Regions from separate parts of the Pseudoalteromonas sp. SCQQ13 genome, predicted to be linked through region 2. Evidence: predicted binding sites of a transcription regulator. Region 2 holds the regulator's gene; each other region holds the start of a gene.
The links. Region 2 encodes LexA, which represses DNA repair genes until DNA is damaged. Its sites were predicted from a motif close to TACTGTATNNNNATACAGTA; they were not measured.
Positions count from the first base shown of each region.

Region 1: the regulator LexA is predicted to act here: its motif matches at 2,402-2,421, upstream of ruvC (crossover junction endodeoxyribonuclease RuvC).
Region 3: the regulator LexA is predicted to act here: its motif matches at 2,452-2,471, upstream of I6F41_RS03900 (YebG family protein).

Region 1 covers NZ_JADYXG010000025.1:32,254-36,545, reverse strand. Annotated here, with positions in the region: gene ruvB (Holliday junction branch migration DNA helicase RuvB) at 193-1,200, opposite strand; gene ruvA (Holliday junction branch migration protein RuvA) at 1,208-1,825, opposite strand; gene ruvC (crossover junction endodeoxyribonuclease RuvC) at 1,828-2,352, opposite strand; gene I6F41_RS16265 (ABC transporter permease) at 2,482-4,292, opposite strand, start outside.
Region 2 covers NZ_JADYXG010000021.1:8,253-12,544, reverse strand. Annotated here, with positions in the region: gene ctaD (cytochrome c oxidase subunit I) at 1-101, opposite strand, end outside; gene coxB (cytochrome c oxidase subunit II) at 101-1,243, opposite strand; gene lexA (transcriptional repressor LexA) at 1,717-2,334, opposite strand; gene I6F41_RS15020 (SRPBCC family protein) at 2,614-3,066, shown strand; gene I6F41_RS15015 (PaaI family thioesterase) at 3,165-3,608, shown strand; gene I6F41_RS15010 (hypothetical protein) at 3,611-3,991, opposite strand; gene I6F41_RS15005 (chaperone modulator CbpM) at 4,244-4,292, opposite strand, start outside.
Region 3 covers NZ_JADYXG010000003.1:121,500-125,791, forward strand. Annotated here, with positions in the region: gene fadR (fatty acid metabolism transcriptional regulator FadR) at 1-628, opposite strand, end outside; gene dsbB (disulfide bond formation protein DsbB) at 1,072-1,590, shown strand; gene I6F41_RS03890 (DUF6170 family protein) at 1,590-1,892, shown strand; gene I6F41_RS03895 (ComEA family DNA-binding protein) at 1,908-2,207, opposite strand; gene I6F41_RS03900 (YebG family protein) at 2,522-2,839, shown strand; gene putP (sodium/proline symporter PutP) at 2,900-4,292, opposite strand, start outside.

The DNA of each region.
Region 1 (4,292 bases), on a different contig from region 2:
ATCGTGAATTATTGCTAAATTTAAGTACGCATACCAACCACATTAAAGCTCACCAAGTATAGCGCCAATAACGTGCCTATAGAATGAATATAACGGCAGCGCAAAGCAACATAAAACACGGCTAAGCATAAACTAAAAAGCCATTGCAATTAATTAATCGCAATGGCTTTTTAAATTGGGTATAGCTTTTTATTAGTCTTGCTTTGGTAGTAAACCAAAGTGATGATATGCGTTGTCTGACACTATTCGTCCACGGGGTGTACGCTGAATAAAGCCCTGTTGAATTAAAAAGGGTTCTATTACATCTTCAATAGTCTCTTTTTCCTCGCCAATAGCTGCAGCTATATTGTCGAGCCCAACTGGGCCGCCCATAAATTTTTCTATAATGGCGAGTAAGTACTTACGATCCATATAATCAAAACCGCTTTTATCTACATCTATCATATTAAGTGCCAGCTCTGCCACTTCGGCGTTTACCGTACCGTCTGACTTTACTTGGGTGTAGTCACGCACTCGGCGTAGTAATCTATTGGCAATACGGGGGGTACCGCGTGAGCGTTTAGCAATTTCAACTGCACCCTCGTCGCACATTTCTAAATCAAGAAAATGCGCCGATCGCCCTACTATGTACGATAAGTCTTCTACTGAATAAAACTCTAAGCGCTGCACAATACCAAAGCGGTCACGCAGTGGCGAGGTTAACGAACCCGCGCGAGTCGTTGCGCCAATAAGCGTAAACGAGGGTAAATCTAATTTTATCGAGCGTGCTGCTGGGCCTTCACCTATCATAATATCAAGTTGGTAGTCTTCCATTGCTGGGTAGAGTATTTCTTCAACTTGTGGGCTTAACCTGTGTATTTCATCAATAAATAATACATCACCTTCTTCAAGGTTGGTTAGCAATGCGGCTAAATCACCGGCTTTTTCGAGCACTGGCCCTGAGGTTGCCTTTATATTTACCTGCAGCTCGTTGGCAACAATATTAGCTAATGTAGTTTTACCCAAACCTGGTGGGCCAAAAATAAGCAGGTGATCGAGTGCTTCGCCTCGGCTACGGGCCGCTTCAATAAAAATTTCCATTTGCTGTTTAACATGCGGTTGACCACGGTAATCGGCGAGTAATTTTGGCCTAATTGCACGGTCTATAGAGTCTTCGTTGGGTTTTTCAGTCGCGTCAATTAAGCGATCAGCTTCGATCATAGGTTACTCACAGCATTGATTTTAAAGATTCTTTAATAAGAACCTCAGTAGACATATCGGGTTTACTTACTGATTTTACTGCTTTTTGCGCTTGTGGCAATTTATAACCTAGCGACACCAAAGCCGACACAGCATCATCGGCGGCATTATTAGCAATTGTTGCGTCGCTAAACGGCTCAATAACCGCACTGTCGCTGAAAGGGGTGAATAAATCGTTGCCCCAATTTTTTAACCTGTCTTTCATTTCGAGTACTAGCCGCTCGGCGGTTTTTTTACCTACCCCGGGTAATTTAACTAAGCTTGTGGAATCTTCGTTATTTACACAGCTTACAAATTGCTGCGCCGACATACCCGACAAAATAGCTAAACCTAGCTTTGGCCCTACGCCATTGGCCTTTAATAACTCTCTAAATAAGGCACGCTCTACTTTATTGTTAAAGCCAAACAATAGTTGTGCATCTTCGCGTACTACAAAATGAGTATAAACAATGGCATTTTCGCCAACTTTAGGTAAGTCGTAAAAGCAGGTCATTGGCATTTGCACTTCGTAGCCAACACCATTTACCTCTAATAATATTTCGGGAGGTTGTTTTTCTACTAAAATACCATTTAAGCGACCAATCATAGTTATTTCCTTAAACGTCCTCTAACGGTTTTGCTTGCGCTACCCGCTAGTTTTATTAAATTTTGTTCTGAGTGCGCATGGCAAATAGCAATAGCCAGTGCATCGGCGGCATCAGCTTGTGGCGTACCAGGTAGTTTTAAAATGTTTTTAACCATATGCTGTACTTGAGTTTTATCGGCGCCACCATTGCCTACTACGGCTTGTTTTATTTGCCTTGCTGAGTATTCAAATACTGGTAAGTCGGCCATTGCAGCGCCTACAATAGCAGCACCACGTGCTTGGCCTAGCTTTAAGGCTGAGTCGGGATTGTGCGCCATAAACACTTTTTCTATCGCGAAGGTTTCTGGCGAAAACTGCTCTATAAGCTGGGTAATGCCTTGGTAAATCATTTTAAGTCTTATATGAAACTCATGATCCGCTAATTTAATGCAACCACTGCCTAAATAAGTGAATTTAGACCCCTGATGCGCTACAACACCGTAGCCAGTTAAGCGTGAGCCTGGATCAATCCCTAAAATTATGGCCAAAAAGCACTCTCATTATTGTTATTCGTTTATTAGGCTAATAATGCCAGAGCACTGTATAAATTACCAGTAACAATAAAACAAAAACGCCCACTTAAGTGGGCGTTTTCCTTTTGCTTAAATATTGGCAACTTAACCTAACGCACGCACCAGCCCTTGGGTGTTTTGCTTAAGTGTGCGAGCAATCATAAAATAGCCTAACCCCGCTACAAACACTCCACCTGCCACCGGTCCTATTATCCAAATATGTGGATGTAATTTACCCGCCAGATCAAATAACTGCTGCTGTACAACTAATAGTGCAATATCACTAAAAAAAGCGGCAACTAAGCCGGCCAAACCACCAAGCAATAAAAACTCATATAAAGTAGCGTTTTTAATAAGCCGGCTTTTTGCACCAAGTGTGCGCAGTATTACAATTTCTTGCATGCGCTCGCCTAAGCTTGCTTGCACTTGCGATATTAATACCAGTGCACCACACAACACCACAATAGTAAGTACAAAGCCAATTGCAAGTGACACTTGCTCTATGGTTGATTGTATTTGTTTAACAAAGTTACCTACATCTATGGCGGTAACCGTTGGATAGCTGCGCAGCAATTGGCTAAAGTCGCGTTTTTGATTAGGCTCAATACGTACCGACGAAATATACGTTGCCGGAAAGTCTTTGAGCACATCAGGGCTTAAAATAATAAAAAAGTTTGGCTTAAGGGTGGCCCAGTTTACTTTACGCACACTGGTAATTTTAGCGTCAAACGACTGCGCACCAATTAAAAACGTTAACGTGTCGCCAAGTTCAACATCTAAACGCTCAAGCATAGACTCCTCAATAGATGCCTCTGCTAATGTGTTTTCATTAAACCACTGCCCTTGCACTATTTCGTTTTGCGCTGGCGGCGTTTCAAGCCAGGTTAAGTTTAGCTCGCGACCAATACCAGCGCGTGCCTCTTCATCTTTTTTCTCGTTGTCTTGCAATGATACTTCTCGCGCTACCAGCTCGCCATTTACCGCATTTACCCGGCCACGAATGGTGGGATAAAACTCCGATACCTGAATGTTTTTTTGCGCCAAATAAGTATTAATTGGCTCAAGTTCGTTTTGGGTAATATTGACTAAAAATGCATTGGGAGCATCGTCTGGTAACTGCGACTGCCAATCGGCTATCATGTCGTTTTTAAGTACCACTAAAAATAGTAATAGCTTAATAGCGAGGGAAAAGCTGATCAGCTGGACTGCATTCACATTTGCACGCTTTTGAATTGACGCAATTGCCAGCGACCAACTATTACCCGGCTTTAAGCCCAATTTACGGCCACCACCAAATATAACTTTAGACACCAAAAACAACACGCCAATTAAAGTAAGGGTTGAGGCAAACAAAATCAGAGTAATTTTTATATTATTGCTAAATAGCCACATGAGTAAAAATACGGTAAACGCACTCATAGCTAAGTGCACCCGGCTAACCGCTAGTTTATCGCCTAAGTTACGACGCAGCACTCGCAATGGCGGAATATCAAATAAATCAAATAACGGCTTGATAGAAAACATCACAGCACAAATTACACCTGTACTAATTGCCACTAACCACGGCTTAAAACCCGCCATTGGCAACGTTGTACCCATGCTTTTTGCTAAATAATGTGTCGCAATTTCTTGTAAACCATAGCCAATTAATAAACCCACTGTTACCGCCATTAAACACACCATTAATAAATGTGTAAGGTAAATTTTGCGGATCATTGCCCGGCTACCACCTAAGGTTTTCATCATAGCAACTGGGTCGTATTGGCGTTCACAATAACGCTTTGCAGACACCGCAATTGCCACTGCGGCTAAAATAATGCCCAGCAAACCTGCTAGCAACAAAAAGCTTTCTGCACGGTTTAAACTATTAGATATTGGCGATTGGCGATCTTTTACGCCATACCATTGCTGGTTTT
Region 2 (4,292 bases):
TCTTTATGATTTGTGGTATATAACCAGCGCTTAAAGCCTTTAGCAGGATGATGAGCGTGGTGAGCTTCATTAATGTCAGGTTGTTCTACTATGCTACTCATTAGTTCGCCTCCCCATCGGCATCAAGTGCTGCCTGTATTTCACTTGGTTGAATTACATCACCGGTATCATTACCCCATGCATTACGCTTATAAGTAATTACCGCTGCTAATTGCTTTATAGAGAGCTGTTTAGCAAAGGCTTGCATGGCTGTGCCGGGGCTTCCGTGAATAACAATATCAATGTGGTCTTTTATATCGCCAAGCACTATCGGGCTGCCTTTAAGTGCAGGAAAAACGCCTGGCAAACCTAACCCTGTGGGCTGATGACATGCAGCACAATTGGCCATATACACTTGCTCACCCAAAGTCATTAATTCTTCTTTAGGGAGTGTTTGGTCAAGTAATGCAGCATCTGCTGCTGCTGCTTTTTGCTTTGCTTGTTTAGCATCTGCTAGCCAAACTTTAAAATCGGCCTCTGACTTAGCCTCTACTACCACTGGCATAAAGCCATGATCTTTACCGCATAGCTCAGCACACTGACCGCGATAAATACCGACTTCGTTTATGTTGGTCCACGTTTCGTTAATAAACCCCGGGTTTGCATCTTTTTTAATAGCAAAATCGGGCACCCACCAAGAATGAATAACATCGTCGGAGGTCATTAAAAAGCGTACTTTTTTATTGATCGGTAATACCAGAGGCTTATCTACCTCAAGTAAATAGTTGGGGTTTTTATCGGCTAGGTTAGCAATTTCATTTTGCGGTGTGGCAAGTATTGAGTAAAACTCAACATCTTCCCCCATATATTCGTAATGCCATTTCCATTGTGAACCAGTTACTTTAATAGTGATATCCGCTTTACTGGCATCTTCCATCGCTATTAATGTTTTAGTTGCGGGGACTGCCATTGCTATTAAAATAACAAATGGAATTGCTGTCCAGAGTATTTCTACTTTGGTACTTTCGTGAAATTGAGCAGCAACTGCTCCTTTAGATTTACGATGATGAATAAGTGCCCAAAACATAACGGCAAATACAATCACGCCTATTACACAGCATATTAAAAATATGGTCATGTGTAGTTGATAAACATTATTACTTATATCGGTTACGCCTTTGCGCATATTATATTGGCTATTTGCCAATGCTAACTGCGGAAAAACAAACAATATAAGCCACAAGGTAGAGCTCAATTTACCCATGTGACAGCTCCTTTAATACTGTTGCGAGTGCAAAACAAAAAGACATAAGCTTTAAATGCCAATTTGTTATTTTTTATTTTTGTATTGCTGCCGGATATATAAATATATTTTCTCAAAACTAAAGCTGTGAGTTATTGTTAGTCCAGCCCATTAACAATTAGTTAATAATTGAACAACTAGCAAGTTTTAGTTTGAAAAATAATCAAATAATATTAGGGGATTAGCGTAAATATGGGATTTATTTAATTTTGTTCTAAGCAGGAAGTGAGCAACAGCAAGGGTTACAAATAAAAAGACAGCGATAACGAGTATTAAATACTTAAATGATAAAAAACATAAACTTAATATAATTTTTTCATTGCAGCGGAATTTTCACAAAAAAAAGGCAAAAAAAAGCGCACTAAAAAGTGCGCATTAATTATCTGAGCTATTAAATTATGCCGATATTTTACATAGCTATAACAGCTTAATTGTCACATCCAGTCAGCATTACGAATAACCCCAACAGCTAAGCCTTCAATATTAAAAGATTCGTTTTCAAGATCCACTTCTATCGACGAAAATTCTTTATTTTCAGCATGCAATAATACTTTTTTGCCTGCTTTTTCTAAGCGTTTTACCGTTACATCGTCATCAACGCGGGCAACAATAACTTGGCCATTTTCGGCAACTTGAGTGCGATGAACAGCCAGTAAATCACCATCCATAATACCAATATCTCGCATGCTCATACCATTTACACGCAATAAAAAATCGGCAGCGGGTTTAAACATTAACGGGTCAATTTTACAATGGCTCTCAACATGTTGTTGCGCCAAAATAGGTTCGCCGGCAGCTACACGGCCTATTAACGGTAAACCAAGTTGTTCTGGTTCATCTTCTTCAATAAGTTGAATACCACGGCTAGCGCCTGGTTTCATTTTAATAGCGCCTTTTTTAGCCAGCGCTTTTAAATGCTCTTCTGCTGCATTAGCACTTTTAAAGCCTAATGTTTGTGCAATTTCTGCGCGTGTAGGAGGCATACCAGTGTCTTTAATAAACACTTTAATAAGTTCGAGTATTTGCGCTTGGCGGTTAGTTAATGGTCGCATACAACTGGTTTTCCATACAGTACATTTAACTGTGAGTATATACAGTTATCTGAAAATCGCAAATTTAAATTACTCCTCGCCTTTGCTGCCAAAGGTGGCATTGGTCTAAGCTTAAAATTACCAAGTAAATTACAGATAAAATTACGCAGATCACGATAGTGTTAGTTTTACGTTACATTAATTACATAACTACTAAGTTGTTGCTGTTATTAAAAATTAGTTAGCTATCGTTTTTGTAATGGGCCTTAACTTCATCAATGTGAATTAACGGAGAGTGTTATGAATATCACTGTAGCGGTAATAATTAACGGTCCTAAACGTAAAGTATGGGCGGCAATAACTGACATCGAAAACAGTGCCAATATGCTGTCTGGCATTATTGATGTAAAAATAATCGAGAAGCCACCACAAGGGCTAGTGGGCCTAAGATGGTTAGAAACACGAAAACTTTTTGGCAAAGCAGCCTCAGAAACCATGTGGATCACCGAAGCTGTTACTAATGAATACTATTGCACTCGCGCAGAAAATGGCGGGGCAGTTTATACCACTAAGCTGTCACTTACCGCCGCCGAACCTAGCACCTGTTTAACCATGACTTTTTCTGATAGCTCTGAGTCTATTTGGGTAAAAATGATCTCTGCAGTGATAGGGTTTTTTCTTAAAAGTTCGATGCGTAAAATGCTAAAAAAAGATCTCGATGAAATTAAGCACTATGTAGAAAGCAAAAAGTAGCACTGTATTACCATGCAGTAGCTGCACTAATTTGGCTATCATATCGCCATGAAAAATCGTATTATCGGTTATCGTTTTCAACCTTTAAAGGAGTAACAATGAGTATTTGGCATCAACCTATTACTTTAGCGTTTTGTAAGCAGTTAGACCAAGGCATAAATGGCCAAGGTACACTGATGAAAACCATGGGGATTGAAATAACTGAAATTGGTGATGATTACTTAGTTGCCACTATGCCAGCAATTCCTGCGCACCATAACCCTATAGGCATGGTGCATGGCGGAGCAAACGTGGTTTTAGCCGAAAGTGTTGCCAGCTACGCGGCTAATTTTGTGGTCGACTTCACTAAATTTTATTGTGTAGGGCAAGAGATCAGTGCCAGCCATTTAAAAGCCTCGCGTAATGGCACCTTAACCGCCACCGCAAAAGCGTTTCATATTGGCAAACGTAGCTCAGTATGGGAAATAAAAATAACGAATAGTCGCGGCGAGCTTTGCTGCGTATCAAAAATGACCGCAGCTGTTGTAGAGCGCAAAGGCTAACGCTATTTTTCTAGCGGGTAAATAGTAATTTCCATGCCTGCACCAATTGCCGATATACGTAATAATGTATCGGCGTGCAGCGCTTGGTTAAAACACTTTGGCGAAGTGCCCGATTCAAAACCAATATCAAAGGTACGGCGCGAACAACTCAACCATTGCTTAAGTGCAGCCCGCGAGCATGACTCTACTAACTCACATAAGTGGTTAATTGCTTTATCCGGTGAAGATATTTCGCCTGTTACTTCTATACGCGCTAACTGACGGTATTCGTCTTTATCATAATGTAAAATAGTGGCGATTTTTTTTAGGTCAGCTACAAGCACGCTAATATCTTGCTTTGACTCAAGCTCTAGGTCTACATTTAAAAATTGAATTTCCGACATTGTCTGCTGTTTATCCTCTAATTAGTTCGCTGTAAACTTTAACGCAGTTTTACGCTTATACCAAATCAACTCTGCAATATTCACCTTTTTTATCTGAATAGTCGGCTATTTTTACGCATTTATTGACGCTTTACTTACTCTTATTTCACGAATAAAAAATATTTAAGCACCAAAAGCTCACTATTATAAAAGTGCTGAGCTAGCTCCATAAAAATAGCTAGCTACTCGCATTTAAAATTTAACCACTATTTTTTATTCTAAATGTTTAAATCGACTTAAGTGCTGCTTTAACATTTGGTTT
Region 3 (4,292 bases), on a different contig from region 2:
TCGCACCGTCGTGTTCTCTGTTTTCAGCCAATTTAGTTAAGTCTTTATAAAACTGGCGAGCCAACTCACGCGTCCCCGGATCTGAAAAATAATGACAACCTATTTTTGAATAAAATCCTTTAAAGCCATTGAGTATAAGCACGTAAATACGATTATTACCTGCAACAGCTAACTCGTGATGCACTTTATAATCGTAATCAGCAAATGCTTGCGCACTGTCTTCTAACTCATCGCTTTGTGAGAGAATTTCAATCACACGTTCTGGATTTAACTTTATAGCTGCACGCGTATAAATTGCGCTTATATTAGTGCGTGCAGAGAGTAACTGGTCGGTTAACTCTGGCATTTTATCTTCATCAAGACGTGCTAACGTTTCAAGAATATTTAGTCCTGACGTTTCCCAAAAGTTATTCACTTTTGTTGGCTTACCATGTTTAATAGTTAACCAGCCATCTCGAGCCAATCGCTGTAATACTTCACGTAACGTCGTTCGGGTAACACCTATTAACTCTGAGAGTTCACGCTCAGCAGGTAGAATAGATCCAGGAGGGAAATCGCCATTCCAGATAGACTCTACTATGTATTCTTCAGCAAATCCTGCTGGGCTTTTCGCTTTAAAAATTCTCATCCAATTCCCACTCGAATTAATTCACACTACTACATACGATTAACCGACTGATTGTACCAGACGACGCTCAAGTAACAAGTAAAGTACGCCATATTACTGCCAGTATGCGATTAAAATATTTGTGTCTATAAAATGTTTTATATTTTTTACTAACACTTGTCGCAAGCACTTATATATTCACCCTAGATACATTTTAAGTAGTTATTTACTTTAAGTTCGCGCCTTGCCTTATTAACTTATTACGTAAAGTCACCTCACACACATACTTTACTCGTTTAAAGGGCTACCTCTTTATTCACATTATTGGATTTTTATTGGCTTTTAGAATTATAACCTTAACTTTAATCATCATAAATGCATATGGGTAGGCTTTAAGTCGTTTTGCTTGCCCCTAACTTTATCCTACGTCATAATCTAACGTCTTATTTAAATACGGATTTATTATGAACTGGCTTGCACAATTACCCACCCAACGTACTCCTTGGCTTTTGTTTAGTGGTATTGTTTTTCTGCTTGAAATAACGGCACTGTTTTTTCAATATAAAATGGGATTGGCGCCATGTATCATGTGCATATATCAGCGTACTGCGGTATTAGGTTTACTTATTGCAGGTATTATTGGTACAAGTAATCCAGAGCATAGAGGGGTTCGCTTGCTCGCCTATAGTGTATGGGCTGTTTCTAGTGTTTGGGGATTTATAATTGCCCGCGAGCATATCGAAATGCAAACAACCACTGATCCTTTTGCATTTAGCTGTGAGTTTGAACCTAACTTTCCTGCCTTTATGCCATTACATGAGTGGATCCCAAGCTTTTTTGCAGCCACTGGTGATTGCGGAAACATTGACTGGCAATTTGCGGGGCTAAGTATGCCGGCATGGATGGAAGTAATATTTGCGCTGTTTGCAGCCACTTTATTTTTACTGGTAACGAGTCGCTTAATGACTAAAAGGTCGCTGTAATGCTTGTGTTTTTTTCAAGCCAAATTAATGCTCTAAAACATTTAAAAATACGTGACAGACAAGCTGTTATAGCGATTTCTTTAAGTATGCTTTCACCTGTTAATAAAGTACTACTTCGTATTATAAAATTATTATTACTCAGTCCGCTGTTTTTAATATTTGCCGTATTTGAAGGCTGGTTACTCATCCCTTTTTTACTACTCGGTGGGTTGTGTTACCCACTACTAACGACTCCAATTGAGATTAACTTTGCTAAAAAGCATTTATGTGAAGCATTAACCCAATATACTAAGGGCGCTTAACGCGCCCTTTTTAACTTAAAACGAAACCTTACCTTCAAGCTTTGCAGCTAATTTTTTACCTATACCTTTTACCATTTTCAAATCCTCTAACGATGTAAAGTTACCCTTTGCTTCGCGATAATCTATAATAGCTTGTGCTTTTTTCTTACCAATACCAGGGAGCTTAGATAGCTGGCTAACATCAGCAGTATTAATATTTAAAGCCGCCTGTTTTACTTGCTGAGTTATTGCTGAGGTATCAACATTTGCGTAGGTAAGAGTTACTGGCAACATACAAAAAGCTGCAGCTAAAATACTATATTTTAGTTTTTTCATCTTTCTTCCTTTTTTGTTCATACATGAACATTTACTTTGTTGTTTATATGTTTAAGTCATAACGCAAAAGGCTTTTACACCTGCACTTTATTAAATACTTAAACCTAACATTCACTCCCTGTGAGATCCTTAACTGCAACGGTACACAAAAGTGATTAAGTTAAATAAAGTAAAGTTAATCTTTGTTGTCAACTATTATCACTTAATATTAATTAGGGGACTTGCAAATTTAGGCACAAACTTGTACTGTACATAAAAACAGTAATCTAATGGTTTATATATACTATATGCCACGCAAGTAAGCAGGAGAAATCATGGCTGTTGTTGTTAAATATGTTGTAGAACGAAACGGAGTCGAGCGCATGACGTTTACTACCAAAAAAGAAGCTGATGCCTATGATAAAATGCTCGATATTGCAGAGTCGCTTGAAATTTTGCTAGAAAAAGTTGATGTACCATTAAGTGAGCAACAAGTAGAGTCACTCGCTTTAGAAATGGCAAAAAGTAAAGATGACTTCATGACAATATTAAAAGGTGGTAAAGAGCCTATAGCCCCTAAAGCTGCTGTAAAAGGCAAAAAAGCAGATAATGTTGCACCCATAGAAGAAAATAGCGACAAAAAAGCGAGTTAATAAATTTTGCATAAAAAAAGGGAGTAACCTAAGTTACTCCCTTTTTTTGTTTATAACTTTTTATAGTTCTTGTTCTACTTCATCAAATAAGGTTGTAATTTCTTTAGCTGGCTCATTGGTCATTAAGCTAACTAATACAATCGCAATACTTGATAAAATAAAGCCTGGGACTATTTCATAAATAACGCTACTTAAACTCGCACCATTAATGGTAATTGGTGCGTATATCCATATAAGTACTGTTGAAGCCCCCACTAACATGCCTGCTAAGGCGCCAGCAAAGTTCATTCTTCTCCAGTAAAGGCTAAACAATACGAGTGGTCCAAATGCAGCGCCAAAGCCTGCCCACGCATTACTCACTAAGTCTAAAATAGAACTATCTCTATCGTAAGCTAAGTAAATAGCAAACATAGCAACTAATGCCACACTAATACGCCCAACAAAAACCAGCTCTTTTTGAGAGGCTTCGCGATGCAGGTATATTTTATAAAAGTCTTCAGTTAACGAGCTTGAACACACTAGCAATTGTGAAGAGATAGTACTCATTACAGCCGCTAAAATAGCTGCTAATAAAAAGCCAGCAATCAATGGATGAAAAACCAATTCAGATAGCACTAAAAATATTGTTTCTTTATCATTTATCGGCATTTCATTTTCTAGTATGAAGGCTGCCCCAAATAAACCAGTTAGTACTGCGCCTATTGCAGATAATGTCATCCAAGACATACCAATGCGTCGCATTGCTGGAATATCTTTAACTGAACGTACCGACATAAAGCGTACTATAATATGAGGCTGACCAAAGTAACCAAAGCCCCAAGCTAACGCAGAAATAATTGCGATGGTAGAGCCACCAGCAAACCAATCTAGCATATTTAGAGAATGAACTTCACTGGCCTTTGGCGAGATAAGTAACAGGTCATATCTTGCATTAGCGAGCGTTTCCATTACTGGGTGATCAAGCATAGTAAACGTTACTATTGGTACTACTAATAGCGCAATAAGCATAATGCAACCTTGTACAAAGTCGGTCAAACTTACCGCTAAAAAACCACCAAAAAGCGTATAAAGTACTACAACGCCAGTAGTAACATAAAGGCCAACTTCATAGCTCATTCCAAATGAATTTTCAAATAACTTACCACCAGCGACCACGCCAGATGAGGTATAAAGTGTGAAGAAAACAATAATAACAATAGCTGAAATAACACGTAATATATTCTTATTGTCCGCAAAGCGATTTGCAAAATAATCCGGGATCGTAATTGAATCATTCGCTTTTTCAGTGTAAACACGAAGCCTAGGTGCAACTAAGAAGTAATTTGCCCAAGCACCAAGTACTAAACCAATCGCAATCCAAACCTTACTCAAACCAAAAAGATACATAGCGCCGGGAAGGCCCATAAGTAACCAACCGCTCATATCAGATGCACCTGCAGATAGCGCAGCAACA